DNA from 2 places in the Paenibacillus sp. p3-SID1389 genome. Region 2 is predicted to be linked to the other one. Evidence: a T-box and tRNA genes for the amino acid it is inferred to sense, from the RefSeq annotation. Region 2 holds a T-box; the other holds one or more tRNA genes.
The links. The T-box of region 2 lies ahead of M3G15_RS13150 (valine--tRNA ligase). A T-box ahead of a tRNA ligase gene usually reads a tRNA of that ligase, here a tRNA-Val.
Positions count from the first base shown of each region.

Region 1: it encodes a tRNA-Val, which carries the amino acid that the T-box ahead of M3G15_RS13150 (valine--tRNA ligase) is inferred to sense. The anticodon was not compared.

Region 1 is NZ_JALXVO010000087.1:536-8,581, reverse strand. It holds gene M3G15_RS20740 (polysaccharide deacetylase family protein) at 1-479, opposite strand, end outside; gene M3G15_RS20735 (metallophosphoesterase family protein) at 925-1,617, shown strand; gene M3G15_RS21565 (hypothetical protein) at 1,614-1,793, shown strand; gene M3G15_RS20730 (hypothetical protein) at 2,226-2,810, opposite strand; tRNA gene M3G15_RS20725 (tRNA-Val) at 2,954-3,026, opposite strand; gene M3G15_RS20720 (hypothetical protein) at 3,269-3,550, shown strand; gene M3G15_RS20715 (GNAT family N-acetyltransferase) at 3,791-4,243, shown strand; gene M3G15_RS20710 (DUF3892 domain-containing protein) at 4,312-4,551, shown strand; gene M3G15_RS20705 (MBL fold metallo-hydrolase) at 4,618-5,355, opposite strand; gene M3G15_RS20700 (copper amine oxidase) at 5,537-6,091, shown strand; gene M3G15_RS20695 (DUF1292 domain-containing protein) at 6,228-6,575, shown strand; gene M3G15_RS20690 (hypothetical protein) at 7,426-8,046, shown strand, end outside.
Region 2 is NZ_JALXVO010000029.1:25,755-33,800, forward strand. It holds gene M3G15_RS13145 (bifunctional folylpolyglutamate synthase/dihydrofolate synthase) at 1-751, opposite strand, end outside; gene M3G15_RS13150 (valine--tRNA ligase) at 852-3,527, opposite strand; T-box leader at 3,679-3,941, opposite strand; gene M3G15_RS13155 (LysM peptidoglycan-binding domain-containing protein) at 4,027-5,484, opposite strand; gene M3G15_RS13160 (RluA family pseudouridine synthase) at 5,666-6,598, opposite strand; gene hemL (glutamate-1-semialdehyde 2,1-aminomutase) at 6,595-7,899, opposite strand; gene hemB (porphobilinogen synthase) at 7,945-8,046, opposite strand, start outside.

The sequences.
Region 1 (8,046 bases), on a different contig from region 2:
TCGACAATGGCATCATTATAATATCCGCCCGGGGGGCGGAAGAGGACCGGTTTACGTCCGGTGGTCTCGAATACGGCTTCCTGGGTCATGGCCATTTCTTCCTTCAAGGCCGGTAGCGCCAGTCGATGAAAGGAAGGATGGTGATAGGAATGGTTGCCGATTTCATGGCCCGCGGCTTGTTCCATTTTGACGATTTCGGGGAATCGATTCACCCGGTCGCCCACAACAAAGAAGGTCGCCTTCGCTTGATACTTCTCCAGAAGCTCGAGAATTTTCGGAGTTTGCTGCTCATCCGGCCCGTCATCAAAGGTTAAGGCGATGTATTTTTCTTGCGTCGGCACTTCCCACACAATGTCCCCGCGTTCCTCATAATAGCTTCTTTGCTTGCCATGAACCGGGGAGGATGCCTCTGTTGCAGGGGCGAGCAGCGCAGCGGCAAGGGCGATGGTGAGCGCTGCTCCCAGTTTGATTTTGACCATCGGTTCTACGTGCCTCCATCAACTATACTTGAGCGCTTGTCCGTCCGGGGAAACTCGCAGCTTCCTGTCGGCGCTGTCCGTTTAGTTTGGCTGGTTGGCGGTGCTTTTATCCATGGAAGGGTGAACCTTGAGCTTGTGCAAATCCTCCAGGCACCGTTTGCGTTCCTCTTCGGGAGTTTCCAGCTCGTTTCGAACGCACGGCATAGCTCATGTTGCTTTTGCTCTTACGGCCGATCCTCGAAAACAGGATGCCGTAGTATATTAAGGTAAGTACCGTTTTATGCGGTATGGTTAGGGGTGGACATCGTGCTGATTTCTTTGGCGGGAGTCATTCTGTCCCAGAGAAATTGTCGCTATCTTCGATCCTGTGGATTGGCGTGATTGTCCTCGTTGTTGTCGGATTGAATATGAGTGGTAAGGGAGGCTAAGGGAATGGTTGATCGCAATGAGCAGCAGGCAGGGGAAGGACGGCGGGACGAGGAGCTTTTGCTTTCGTTTCAGGGTTATTACCGACACGCATGTTCGAGCAGATGAGCAGCATACGCATAACGTCAACTTGGAGCGGGCGCTGCAAGATATCGCGGCAAATGGCACGGGAAGCGTTGGCATCATGCATGCGGGAGACGTGACGGATCACGGATTTCCGGATGAATACGAAGCGTGGAACCGAAATTGGCATCGGTTTGGCGGAGCAGTGCCTCCGCTATATGTGACGATGGGCAACCATGATGTCGCATTGGAGAACTGGGAGGCACCTTTGGGACAATTTTTGCGCGGTACCGGGGCGGAGGGCATTTATCATGATCATTGGATTGATGGGTATCATTTTATTTTTCTTGGAACGGAAGAAGGGCTGGAGTTGTTTAGCTCGTTGTCGGAGAAGCAGCTGGCTTGGCTCGATGACAAGTTAGGGGAAAACGCTGCGGCAGACCGCCCGGTTTTCGTCTTCCTACATCAGCCGCTGCTTAACACGGTCGCCGGCTCCTACGAAGCGCAGCGCTGGTACGGCGTTGTGCAGGATGCGGATCTCCGTGCCGTGCTGGCCCGTCACCCGCAGGTGATTCTCTTTACGGGGCATACCCATTGGGAGTTGGATGCCTCTCACACTTCTTATGGTGTGGAGGGCGAGGGCCGGTGATGTTCAATGCCGCTTCGGTCGCCGACCTGTGGACCGACGAAGACGAACACAAGGACGGCAGCCAAGGCTTCTACGTCGAAGTTTATCGCGACCATGTCCTCGTACGCGGTCGGGACTTTACCCGCGGCGAATGGATGGAGTCCGCACAGTTTCGGGTGGAGTATCCGCGGGGGTAGCAGGTGATTGGAAATCGGGTGGACGTATGGTGAACAGTAACATACTTTAACGAGAACGCGCACCTTTAGGGGCGGGTGTTTTTTGTGCGGTGCTATGGCGCGACGGAACAAAGGCAAGAAGCAAGAGGCCGTTTGCTGCTTGCGGATATTTGATAGCTGGTAGATGCTAGCTGTTTGATGTTGGCTGGTAGATGGTAGAAGGTAGCGTGTTTGCGGTTTGCTGATAGCTGCTAGCTGGCATCTCGGCTGCGCTAACGGACACCAGAGCCGTTATTTGGGTTCGGACGCAAGCCTACCCGTTTTAACGGACCTCAGAGACCTTATTCGGGTCTGTTGCGTTGAATCGATGAGTATTTTTGCCCAATAAGGTCACTTGAGTCCGTTAGCTCGGGAAATCTCCGGGAAATGAACAAATAAGGTCGGTACGGTCCGTTAGAGGTGGGGAGGTTGGACAATAGAGTTAGCAATCTGAACGAGTTCAGAAATACTGTACAAAGGAACAAAGTTACCATCTTCCACCTTGTTCGATCCTAAGGCATAGGTTAATCCTTGCTTTCTCCAATAGAGCCCGCTTAAGCTTGGTGTGCTTTGGATCCAGGTTTGTGTGCCATCACTTAATTTTGGCCCCTTTTTACCATCCGGTTTGGACTTTACCTGCGAATTTGAAACAGCCAGTATCAGTTGCTCTCCTCGCTCTTCATTAGCAAAGGTCAATTGGATCAAGTCAAAGTTAGCTGGGACGATATCGGCAGACTGATGGGTAATCGGAAAAGGAACTTTTGGAATAGAAACCTCAAATGGCACTTCATTCAAGGTATCTTCAAAAGATTTGCAACACTCTGAGCCTGGGTCCCATACGGCTACACCATCTCTTATGGATAAGCCTGGCGAAGTCCCGGGAGTTTGCTCGACATCCTCAGCAATGGGTGAGATATCATTGTTCTTTGCCCCAGTTCCGCAACCGCCAGCTAGCATCAGAAGAACAACGATCAAACAAACGTACATGATTTTTTTCAAAAGGATCACCCCTTTGGCTATTCCCTATTATACAGTAAATACCAGTTATATACTATATTATCTTCGAATCGGAGGCCATCTTAATCTGACAAAAGAGAAAATAAAAAATCCCTTAAAGCTTATGCTTTAAGGGATTTTCTCTATGATCTGCAGTGGGCTCGAACCACTGACCCCCACCCTGTCAAGATGGTGCTCTCCCAGCTGAGCTAGCAGATCAAACTTATAGTGAAGACAAAAATTATCTTATCAGGCGGTGGGGTTCTTGTCAACACTTTCCTAGAGTATAAGGTGTCTGTCCTCTGTCAACAATGGTGGAGGAATGCGTGTCCGAGTGGTAAGGCGCATGACGTCACGACGCTGCATTTCATTCAAGACGCGCATACAGTCAGCACTGCATACATCCATGACACGCATATATCAGACAGACAGGCACCACGTAACGAAAGGAAGAAGTGAACATGCGTTGGAACCACCATCACCGCCATATTGGCCTTAACCATCATAACAACAGCAATGATCAAATCTCGTCGCCGAAGAGCGAGACGAAACGGCCGCGGTCCCTTTGGGTTGCCGTCGCGGGGGCCGTCTTGCTGCTGGCCCTGACCAGCGCCTGCCGCATGGCGCCAAACGCGGAGACCTTAAGCCGGCAGACCGGCGCATTCCCTTGGCCGTTTGGGCCATCCGTGTCGGACGGCGTGTATTCGCCTACGATTGTAGAGGATGTGTATTCCACGGAATAAATGCTTTATTCTTCCTCGTCCCATTTGCGGGAGTAGCCTTTCTTCGTCGTGTAAAACATGGAGGCAATCAGCAAAACCGCGATGACGACCGCAGCGGCGATTGTTATGCCCATGACCATACCCCTAAGCCAACTCCTTTCCATCGATGTCCATGAGACAACTATACATAAAAATGATTTTTTTGTATAATGATGCAGTTTAAATGATCCAACAGACAAGCAATGGTGGGAGGGGAACGAAGTGTCGGCTGCAACGATCATACATGTCGATCATGAGGAGCAATTACAGAAATGCCTGGACATCCGCAAAGAGGTGTTCGTCGAGGAACAGAAGGTCCCCGTTGAATTGGAAATTGACGAGTACGACCAGATTGGCCCGGATGTACATCATGTGCTGATCGAATTGGAAGGGGACTATGTTGCGACAGGCAGATTGATTTACTATAAAGACAATGCCGCCAAAATGCAGCGGATCGCCGTACGTGAGCCGTACCGCTCGAAAGGCGTAGGCAAAATCCTGCTGCTCGCCTTAGAGGAGCTGGCACGGGAGCTCGGTCTCACGAAGTCGGTGCTGGATGCTCAATGCCATGCCGAAGGGTTCTATGCTAAACTCGGCTATGAGACAATCTCGACTGAACCGTTTGATGACGCCGGTATTCCGCACGTCCGGATGGTCAAGTCGTTAAAATCGTAAAGGTCATAGGTTTGGAGGTTTTGGGGCAAGCTAGATCTAATCTTAATGAAGAGGAGATGAGCTAGCCGATGGCCCTGAATACCAGAGAAACGTTTATTGCCGTGCGGAAGAACGGTGACGGGAATTTGGTCGCGTTCAAGATGTCCAGCGGCCGCGTGCTGGATTACCAGCAAGCCCTGCAGGAAGTGAAGGCAGGTGCGATCGCCGGCGTCAATGTGTTTAAGGGACGGGACGGAGAGATGTATATCCGCGGCGATGCTGATGGAGATCCGTCCAACAACTTGGATAACTTGCCTAGCTTCGAATAACGTTGATCCATATCCTATATTTAGAAAAAGAACCCTGCAGGTAAGCATACCCGCAGGGTTGTTTTGTTACAGCGTATAGACTTCGTGCTGACGCAGAAAGTCCATGTTCCCCGTAGCGCCTCGGAAGGACTCCATATCATCGCTATAATGCATCAGCAGGATTTGGCTTTGGATCTCGGTTGGCAGGGACAATAACTCCTGCAGCGTCGTATGAACTTCACCTTTCCCGGTAAGTTGGACCTCGTGAAAAATTCGGCGGCACCCCCGCTCACGAACAAGCCTCATTAAGAGCTCCGGCTCGAACGTCATATCCGCACTGTAAAAAATCTCCTCATTGATATAAAGCGAATAGCTGGCTTTACCCGGGATATGCGGCGTTCGGATGAGCTCCACTTTTAACTCAGGGGCAAGCTGTGCAGGCTCGCTTTCCTTTAATAGACGCACGTCAAACACGTCGTTTAGCGAGTGGATTACACCGTCTTGGCTTAACCCGCCTTTCAGCGTATTTTCCCATAGCGGCTCCACCAAATTTTCAGCAATATACAGGATCGGTTTCCGTCCAGAACCAAATTTCCGGCGAAAAGCCAGCTCTTCCAAGCCTCCAACATGATCGCCATGGATATGGGTAATCAGCACGGCATCGATCTCCTCCACCGACTTGCCGATCGTGTGCAGCGCCAGGGGGGCGGTGATTCCGCAATCGATGAGCAGGGTGAAGTCACCGGCATAGAGGAGCGCGTTGTTATTAAAATATTTTTTGGCAAACGCTCCGCCCGTCCCCAGCATTTGTAGTCGTAAAGCCATCATGCATTCCCCCTTAGGTCAAGTATGGATCACCTCTTAACTGTACACAATTTCCAGCCGAAACAAAAGGTTAGGCTCGCTCTATAAAAAAATGCCGTCATTTCCCATCAACACCGCAACTTGACCGGAACCAGCGAGTATAACTATACATCAACAGGAATCAAATGGAGGGTCAACATTCATGAAATGGAGAAGAGTTGCATTACTGGTGGTGGCATTCTCTCTTATGGGAGGTTCCCTGCTCTTTGCCGACGCCGCGAGCACCAAGGTGAAGCTGATGCTGAACGGCCGCGAGCTGGAAGACGGCGGATATATTATAGACGGCAAAACCTATGTACCCGTACGCAATCTCGAAGGTTTAGTTGAATTTAATGACAGCACCAAAACGGTTAATTATTATAAACCCAATGTCCATATGTTTCTATTCGCGGAGGACAATGTGTTTGGCGATGTGAAGAAGACGGGGAAGCTGAAGTTTAACGTTTTCTCTCAAATTGATAATTTACGCACGAACATCTCGGCAGTGCGGGTGTCCATCACGGCCCCGGACGGGACGTCCAAGGAGATCCAGACGGATGAAATCAAAGAGCAGCGCGATAACTTCTGGTTCCGGACCAAGGACTACACGTATGATTTCAAGACATCGGGCCGCTACATCGTAGGGTTCTACATGAAACCGTCTAACGGATCAGATTTCGTGCTCGTTGCGGAGAAAAGCATTAACGTTCTGAAATAACCGCACAACCGAGCACAACACGGGCAACCGCTCACGAAAATTGACCTGTCCCCACCAAAAGTGTTACGATACGGGAGGAACGAAGCGGGAGACCCTTCTTCAGTCCATTAAAACATACTTAAAGTGAGGTAATTTCATGAGCGACCACAATCACGAACACGGCGAAGCATGCGGCTGCGGCCACGATCATGGTCATGATCATGACCATGATCATGACCATGATCATGAGCATGAAGAGTTTGTGTTGACGCTGACCGACGAAGAAGGGAACGACGTAGAGATGGTTCTTGTCGAGACGTTCGACGTTGGCGAGAAAGTGTACGCATTGCTGCTCGAGCGCAACAATCCGGAAGCGGACGGCATCATTCTCCGCATGGAAGAAGAGAACGAAGAAATGGTGCTTTACAATATCGAAGACGAACAGGAATGGAAACAGGTAGAAGAAGCTTACAACGAGCTTGTCGCCCAAATGGATGAAGCCTAATTTGCGGCGAATCACCTGGTATAGAAGCTAAGAGCTCCCCGGAAGCGGGGGGCTTTTTGTATAGTTCTAGGTTGATGAGTTTTTACGACACCTTTGAAGCAAAAAACTACCCACTTATGCGGGAGAGAGATCTGGGGATTGTGAAAAACAAGATCATTGAGATGTTCGGGCTGCGTTCAAAACCCGAAGTATAGACGAAAAGAGATCATGATCAAGTGAAGGGAGACGATCGAAATTTTGAAGGGGTTATGAAAATCAAAGGAGTGGAGATTATATAGAGTCACTTGATGCAAGGGTAGAGTTTAGATGCAGTTTGGTAACAGAAGGTTTTACCCCAAGAGCACATACCACTTTGATCAAAAAAGAACAAAAAATTAAAATAATTATTCCAATATTTCCAAATTTAAGATATAATAAAATTACCATATATTAGGTCATCCCATTATATATGGATATAAATTAGGGAGGTATTATTATGAGGAAAAGTAGGCACGTTATTATCCCGCTTGTATTTGCTTTTTTTTCGTTTCTTCATTTTCCGGCGTTCATGCCGAATCAACAGAAGAGAAGAAACACATTACTACTGAAGCATTTGTTATTGATACCTACTCAGAGGATCCAAATGAATTTCATATTTATGAAAAGACTGGATATAAGAGGGTCGAATCCATAACAGAAATAACGAATTCAGTAAATTTTATTAGTACAAAAATTTCAGCGGTTGAAGATTTATTATGATGTAAATGATAACTACCAATATAGTTTAATATTAAAATAAGAATTTTCTAATGACTATCGGACAGGGCTTGCAGAACAGAAGACAGGAGAACTGAGATTTAACAAAAATGAATTGACAACTATTTCAGTAAATCGAACTAGGGATAAATCACAGAACGGCCCCATTGAAATTAACTCAACTGAAGCTCTAGCAATAGAAAAGAATATTGAAGAAAAAAGTAAATTGTTAGTAGATGTGAAATATGAGCAAGTTCAGGGTTTTACAAGGCAACAATTTTTAGATTTGAAAATGAAAATTGAGAAGTTAAAAAATGAAATGAAGATTCAAGCATTAGACAGAGCAGGCGCATATGACAATTACTACAACTACGAGTACACTAATGGTAATTTTGTAGCACAAGCTTTGTCTGCACAAAGTCAAAAGTACATTAAATATGTAGGTACGACTATAGGAGATAGCAAAAACGCCTCTGCTTTCAATACTTTTCGATCATACATTGATGATTACGAAACAAATGTAGTTGATTATATGGAATCAAATACTTTTTATGAGGTATTAGGCTGGGCCTCGGCATTATCCTCTTTCGTGTTGCTAGTAGTTGGTTGGGGAACAGGTCCGGCAGGGTGGATTACAATCGTCCTCAATTATGGTGGAGCATTATCTCTATTTGCAGGGTTAACTTCAACAGCATATGGTACTTATTCGAGATTACAGTATAGCAAAAATGCAGCA
Region 2 (8,046 bases):
GCTGCTCCTTGGCATCCACCGCCACCCGCTCGTACCGGAACTGCTCCCCCATCAGATAGAGGGTAGCATGCTTGGCTGCCGCCGTTTCCTTCAGTACGGCAACAGCCTCCGGCTGCTCGGCGCAGCTGACCACAGGTACCCCCGCCTTGATAATGCCAGCTTTCTCGCGGGCGATTTGCTCGATTGTGTCGCCAAGGACGTCCATGTGATCCAAGCCGATGTTCGTAATCAAAGAGACGATCGGCGTCACAATATTGGTCACATCCATCCTTCCCCCAAGCCCGGTCTCCCATACTACCACATCGGGGTAACACACTTCCGCAAAATACAAAATCGCGATCGCTGTGCTCACCTCGAACATGGTTGGGGATCCCAGTTCGGTGCCGGCGATTTCAGCCACCAATGGAGCAACCCGGTTCGCCAGCTCGAGCAGCACCGTCTCGGGGATATCTTCCTCATCATATTGGAAGCGATTCGTGAATTTTGTGATGTAAGGGGACGTATACGTCCCCACATGATAACCGCATTCCCGCAGTGTTCGGGTCAGGAAAGCGCAGGAGGAGCCTTTACCGTTCGTCCCTGCCACATGAATAAATTTCAGCCTCCGTTCGGGATGGCCTAACTTTTCCATCATGAGCTCGATCCGTTCCAAGCCGGGACGGATGCCAAACGGCAGCAGCCCGTTGATCCAATCGACCGCTTCAGCATAGCTGTTCAGCGGCCGTGCTTCTTCCTCTGTACGATCCCCCATGTCAGTCACCTTCATTTAATATTAGTGTAGTTCAAGAAGTCATCTTCGAAAGCCTTTTCTTCGGTGCTCCAAACCTGACTTCTTGAACTTTTATTTTCAATTAACCTTTCAGCTCCGCAATCCGTGCCAGCACCTTGTCGCGTTTCTCGGAATAATCGGCCATCTTCGCCCGTTCTTCCTCGATGACTTTAGCCGGCGCTTTGGACACAAAGCCCTCGTTGGCCAGCTTCTTCTCAACGCGTTCCACTTCTTTGTTCAGATGGTCGAGTTCCTTCGTCAGCCGCTCGATTTCCTGTCCGATATCAATCAGACCCGACAGCGGCAGGAACAGCTCGGCTCCCGTTACAACAGCGGTCATCGCCTTATCCGGCACGCCGGCGTTCAGCGAAGCCTCGTACTCCGACGTATTGCAGAAACGGCGGATGTAATGCTCGTTGCGGGACAACACTTCCAGCACTTCCGCGCTGCCCGGCTTGATGACGAGCTCGATCTTTTTGCTCATCGGCACATTCACTTCGGCGCGGATATTCCGCACAGCGCGAATGACATCGATCAGCAGATTCATTTCCTGAACAGCGTCCGGTGCTTCCAGCGCAGGGTCGTATTCCGGCCAAGCCGCCAGCGTAATCGTTTCGCCAGAATGCGGCAAATGCTGCCATATTTCCTCGGAAATAAACGGCATAAACGGATGGATCATGCGCAGCGTGCGATCGAGCACATAGGCCAGCACAGATTGGGTTTTCTTCTTAGCCGCAGCATCTTCCCCGTACAGGGACAGCTTGGCGAATTCGATATACCAGTCGCACAGATCGTCCCAGATGAAGTTGTACAGCAATCGACCGGTTTCTCCGAATTCGTAAGCGTCGATCAGGCGGGTAATTTCCTTGGCCGTCTCGTTCATCCGGTGTAAAATCCAGCGATCCGCCGTCGACAGCTCGCCGCTGATATCGATATCCTCGTACTTCACGCCCTCCAGGTTCATCAACGCAAAACGCGAAGCGTTCCAAATCTTGTTGGCGAAGTTGCGGGCTTGCTCAACGCGTTCCCAACGGAAACGCAGGTCTTGCCCCGGCGTGTTGCTGGTGGACAGCATGTAACGCATTGCATCGGCACCGTACTTCTCAATAACTTCAATTGGATCGACGCCGTTGCCCAGCGATTTGGACATTTTGCGCCCTTCACTGTCGCGGACGAGGCCGTGGATCAGGACATCCTTGAACGGAACTTGACCGGTGAATTCCAGCGAAGTGAAGATCATCCGGGCAACCCAGAAGTAAATGATATCGTAACCGGTGGAAAGAACGGACGTTGGGAAATAGCGCTTGAGATCCGCACTATCCTCATCCGGCCAGCCCAGTGTGGAGAACGGCCAAAGTGCAGAGCTAAACCACGTATCCAGCACGTCCTCGTCTTGTCGGATATCGTCGCGTCCCAGCTTGGCCCGTGCTTCTTCCTCACTGCGGGCTACAACCATTTCGCCGGTCTCGTCGCAATACCAGGCCGGAATGCGGTGACCCCACCACAATTGGCGGGAAACACACCAATCGCGTACGTTCTCGATCCAGTTCAAATAAATTTTCTCGAACCGATCCGGTACGAAGTTAACGCCGTTCCCCGATTTTTGCGCTTCAATCGCTTTTTCCGCGAGCGGCTTCATCTTCACGAACCATTGCGTCGACAGATACGGCTCAACCACAACGCCGGTCCGTTCACTATGACCAACCTGATGCACGTGATCCTCGATTTTGATCAGCACGCCCATCTCCTGCAAATCCTTCACGATCTGCTTGCGGCATTCGAAGCGGTCGAGGCCTTGATACTTGCCGGCTTCAGCATTCATCTTGCCGGTCTCGTCCATCACGTTAATTTGCGGCAGGTTATGGCGCAAACCAACTTCGAAGTCATTCGGGTCATGCGCCGGGGTGATTTTTACCGCGCCGCTGCCAAACTCTTTCTCCACGTATTCATCGGCGATAATCGGGATTTCACGGTCAACGATCGGCAGACGAAGCGTTTTGCCGACCAGATGGCGATAACGTTCATCCTCTGGATGAACAGCAACGGCGGTATCGCCGAGCATCGTCTCTGGACGAGTCGTCGCCACGGTGATATAGCCGCTTCCATCGCTCAGCGGATACTGAAGATGGTACAGATGCCCGTTAACTTCTTTATATTCTACCTCGATATCGGAAAGCGCCGTACGCGCCGCCGGATCCCAGTTGATAATGTATTTGCCGCGGTAAATCAAGCCTTTCTCATAAAGCTTCACGAACACTTCGCGAACCGCTTGGGACAAGCCCTCGTCCAATGTAAACCGCTCGCGCGAATAATCGAGCGAAGCGCCCATTTTGGCCCACTGTTCATGAATCGTTTCCGCATACTGGTCCTTCCAGGCCCATACTTGTTCGAGGAACTTCTCGCGGCCCAGGTCGTATCGGGATACGCCTTGCTCTCTAAGCCGCTGCTCCACTCTCGTTTGAGTTGCAATCCCCGCATGGTCCATCCCGGGCAGCCACAACGCGTCATATCCCTGCATTCGCTTGGTCCGGGTCAAAATATCCTGCAGCGTCAAATCCAGCGCATGCCCGATATGCAGCATCCCGGTTACGTTAGGCGGCGGAATCACGATCGTGTAGGGCTTGGCATCCGGCCGTTGTCCGGCTTTAAAGAAGCCGTTCTCCAACCAATAACGGTGCCATTTCTGCTCCGCTGCTTTCGGATCGTACGTCGTCGGCATTTCTACCGACGAAGTTTGTCGATCTTGATTTTCTGTCATCCTATTCAACCTCCGTTACAAATAAGCATAGCCTTGGCGATCCCAAGATAGTCGACTGGCGTCATCAGCTCCACACCGTGTGCATAAGACTTCGGGACGGGCTTTCGCGCCTACTTCATGCTGCCTAAGAAAAAACAAAAAGCCCTTCGTCTCAAAGGACGAAAGGCTTTACTTTCGCGGTACCACCTTTGTTTCGCATCAATGGCATCCGGTTCATTCACCATCCGGTGCAAGAAATGCGACTCTCATGCAGATAACGGCTGCTGCCGGTCCGTTCTAACCCCATATGATATGCTGCTCAAACGGACAACTCCCGGGCGACTTCGGTGAGCTACATGTCCTGCAGAATCTCTCAGCCGTGGATTCCGCTCTCTGAAGGGTACGCTGCCTACTCTTCCCGTTCCAAGTCTTTGCCATAGATCTTATTACTTTAATCTATATTATCATAACTTGGAAAGGAACGGGAGTCAACAATCCGCCTGATTTCACGGGGAGATCCTCACGGAATGTACAAAATTTGCCCTTCATTCACCTGATGCTCGGACAGCCGGTTGTACAGCTGCAGCTCCCGTGGACTCAGGTGGTAGCGTTGGGCGATATCATCCAACGTCTCTTCGCGCTGCACGATCACGAGACGCACTTTGCGGAAGGGGTTTTGATCCTCGTTGCTGATGAACAGGTTCTTCCACCGCAGCTCCTCACCCTCACTTGGGTCTCTGCTGTCGTCCAGACTCGGCTGATCCGATGCTTCCTCCTGCGGTTCTTGAGCGGGCCGGGAAGAAGAGGCAATCAGCTTCGTTAAGCCAAAGCTATCTCGGCCCCCCTCGTCATCCCCTTTTTTGGCACCCAATGCGATCTTCATTTCCTTCTTCTCTTCTGGCTGGGCAGGTGCACCCTGATCGGCTTCAGCCGCCGCATCCGCCTCCAAAACGTCTTCGTTCACCGTATCGTTTGACACTACAGCAACTTCTTCGCCTAGCCCATACGAAACCCGTTCCGGCTCGGCAGCTTCCGCTTCCACGGCTTCACTCGCACGTTCAATCGGCGCGGATTCTGCGAATGGGCGAATTTCCTCCTGAAACGCTGCGTCTACATCCAACTCCTCTGTTTGATCTGCAAAAACCTCTGCGGCAGCGCCAAAGTCCGATTCGGATTCCTTGTCCGCCCAAGGACTAGCTTCCTGGAATGCGGGGACATCCTCTCTCCAGGAGATGGTTTCCTGCGGCTCGTCCGCATTTCGTTTTTGCGCGGCAAGGACATCGTCCGGAAACGCCTGCCACGAAGCGAATTGCGGGATTTGTTGAGGCTCTTCGTCCTGCGGCTCTTGCTTCAGCTCCAGTTCAGGCTCCGGCTCTTCGTTTGCCGTTTCGCGGATTAACGAATTCCAAGAGAACGTCGGCTCCGGCTCTTGGCGAACTTCTTCCGTCAGCAAAGGCGCTGCCGGGATCGGTTCAGGCTCGGTCAGCGCCGAAGCATAATCCGCTGAATCCTCCGTGTTGAAATTCGATTCCGCTTCCGATTCGTCGCCGGGCAGATTCGGTACGACATGGGCCGTCGTAAACTCGCGATCCTTCCATGCATCTTGTTCGGACACTAAGGCGATGGTCTCCACCCCCTGAAGCGACAAGACGCCTGTAATATTCAAGCTGCGCGAACTAAGCAGGTCAACATCGAAATTTTCAATTTCGACCGTGATATCCTCCAACCGGTTTACCCGGCTTAGCGGTATCGTAATTTCTACTGGAATATAGTGTTCCAGCTTCTGCGTTTCTCCTTCTCCCCGATACACCCCCGACAACAGCAAATGGCCGCGCAGCGCGGCATACTCCTCCCCGGGAATCACCTGGACTTTCGGATAGAGCTCGATCTCCTCCAGCTCTTCAATGCCGATCACATCTTCAGAAAGATGTATGCGCTCATAAATATCAAACCTGAGACCATAGGATTGATCAGCCAACTCGTTACCTCCTTTCAGCATATCCAAACCTGATTTAGAAATCGATGAATCTTGATCCAAATCATCCTCGTTTAATCTATATGCTGCAAAAAGGAGTGCATGCCAGCTTTTTGCCGATTGCAGGGTACAGACCAACTCTAAGTAAAAAATAAGCCAGGCTGCCATACGACAGCCCGGCTTGTCAACGAAAGCGATCGCGCAGCTGGATCATGGCCGGCGGCCACGGATCGCCCAGCTCCACCGCTTCTCCGGTGAGCGGGTGCGGGAACACCAGCCGCTCCCCATGCAGCGCTTGATAAGGCAGCCACTTCGTGCTGCCGCCATACAACGCATCCCCTACGAGCGGATGGCCCGCTGCGCTCAGATGGACGCGAATTTGATGCGTGCGGCCGGTCTCCAAGGTCAGCCGAACGAGGCTCACCTCGTGCTTCGGGTATACCTCCATCAGCTCCACATGCGTGATCGCCGGCTTGCCAGTAGGGGACACCCGGCGCCGCTGATTGTGATGGCGGTCCCGGCCGATCGGCTGGTCAATGACCTTAAGCGCGGAACTAACAACGCCCTGTACAAACGCGATGTAAGTCCGTCCGATCTCCTTGCGGCTCATCGCTTCATCCAGCTTTAAATGGGCGTATTCGTTCTTTGCGAACAACACCGGTCCTGACGTATATTCGTCCAGCCGGTGAATATGCGCCGCAGCGATTGGCTGACCCAGGCTGGCGTACCATCCCGCGACGCGGTTGGCAAGCGTGTCCGGCGGAGCCGAGTCCCTACGGGAAGCGCCCCCCTCGTTGCCGTCCGGATGGACTTTTAGCCCTGCCGGCTTGTGCACGACAAGGCAAAAATCATCCTCATATAAAAGCGAAAGCTCTGCCTCAACCGGAGCATATTGCGATGCCCTGGCCGGAAAGGCCAGCAGCCTTAAACGGTCCCCGGCGAGCTTGATGCCGCCTTCGGCCCGCAGCCGGCGCAGCAGCTTAGGAGGAGCCTGCAGCCCCTCCTCCAGCCAAGCCATCGCCGCATCCAGACGGTCCTGCCCATCGCGCGCAGGCAGCTTGCCGGGCATCAGCTCGAGCCATTCCCCGCGCCGCGTCCAGGTTAGCTTGCCGCTCACAGCTTTTGCAGCGCCAAGCGATGCGCTTCGATCGTCAGCTCAATGTCTTCGTCGGTATGCACGCCCGAGACGAACATACCTTCGAACTGCGAAGGCGCCACGTTGATGCCTTGCTCAAGCAACGCCGCGAAGTAACGGCGGAACAAGTCGAGGTCGCTTGTTTTTGCCGTCTCGTAATTGATAACCTTCTCTTCGGTAAAAAACGGACAGATCATCGAGCCCACGCGGTTGATCGTACACGGAATACCTTTTTCCTTGGCGTTGCGCGTAAAGCCTTCCTCCAGCTTCGCCGACAAGCGCTCCAGCCGGTCGTACACCTCTGGAGTAAGCAGCGACAGCGTCGTGTAACCCGCAACCATTGCCAACGGGTTGCCGCTCAGCGTCCCGGCCTGATAAATCGGCCCGCTTGGCGCGATTTGCTCCATGATCTCGCGTTTTCCGCCATACGCTCCAACAGGCAGCCCGCCGCCGATCACCTTGCCGAGGCAAGTCAAATCCGGCGTAACGCCAAAGCGCCCCTGCGCACAATTCAGCCCTACGCGGAAGCCTGTCATGACCTCGTCAAAAATGAGCAAGCTGCCGTATCGCTCGGTAATCCGGCGCAGACCTTCCAGGAATCCCGGCAGCGGCGGCACAACGCCCATGTTCCCGGCTACAGGCTCCACGATAACGCCGGCGATCTCTTCCCCAAACCGCTCAAACGCAAGCTCAACCGAAGCCAAGTCGTTATAAGGTACCGCAATTGTATTAGAGGCAACCCCCTCAGGCACGCCCGGGCTGTCCGGCAGTCCCAGCGTCGCTACGCCGGAGCCTGCTTTAATCAGCAAGCTGTCGGCATGGCCGTGATAGGAGCCTTCGAATTTCATAATTTTGCTGCGGCCCGTGTATCCCCGTGCCAGACGGATCGCACTCATCGTTGCTTCCGTTCCCGAGTTCACCATCCGCACCACATCGATCGACGGCACCCGTTCAGCAACCAGCATGGCCATTTGCGTCTCTAGCAGCGTTGGCGCTCCAAAGCTCGTCCCTTTCGCAGCCGTCTCCTGCAGCGCACGCACCACCTCTGGATGAGCATGGCCCATAATCAGCGGCCCCCAGGAGCCTACATAATCGATAAAACTGTTGCCGTCGATATCATAAATCCGGGAGCCCTCCCCGCGTTCGATATACATCGGCGTCAAGCCAACGGATTTAAATGCCCGCACCGGGCTGTTAACGCCGCCGGGCAAGACCTGCTTCGCTTCTTCGAAAGCCAGGCGCGATCGCTCTTCGCCCCGCCGGCCAATCGTGTCCTTGCTCATCGATCCCCCTCCTTAACTGTTCAAACCCCGTTCTTGGCTCTATGCTTACTGCTTCTCGCGCAGCCAGCGTGCCATATCCTTGGCGAAATACGTGATGATGATATCCGCACCCGCCCGCTTCATGCCTAGCAGCATCTCAGTGACGAT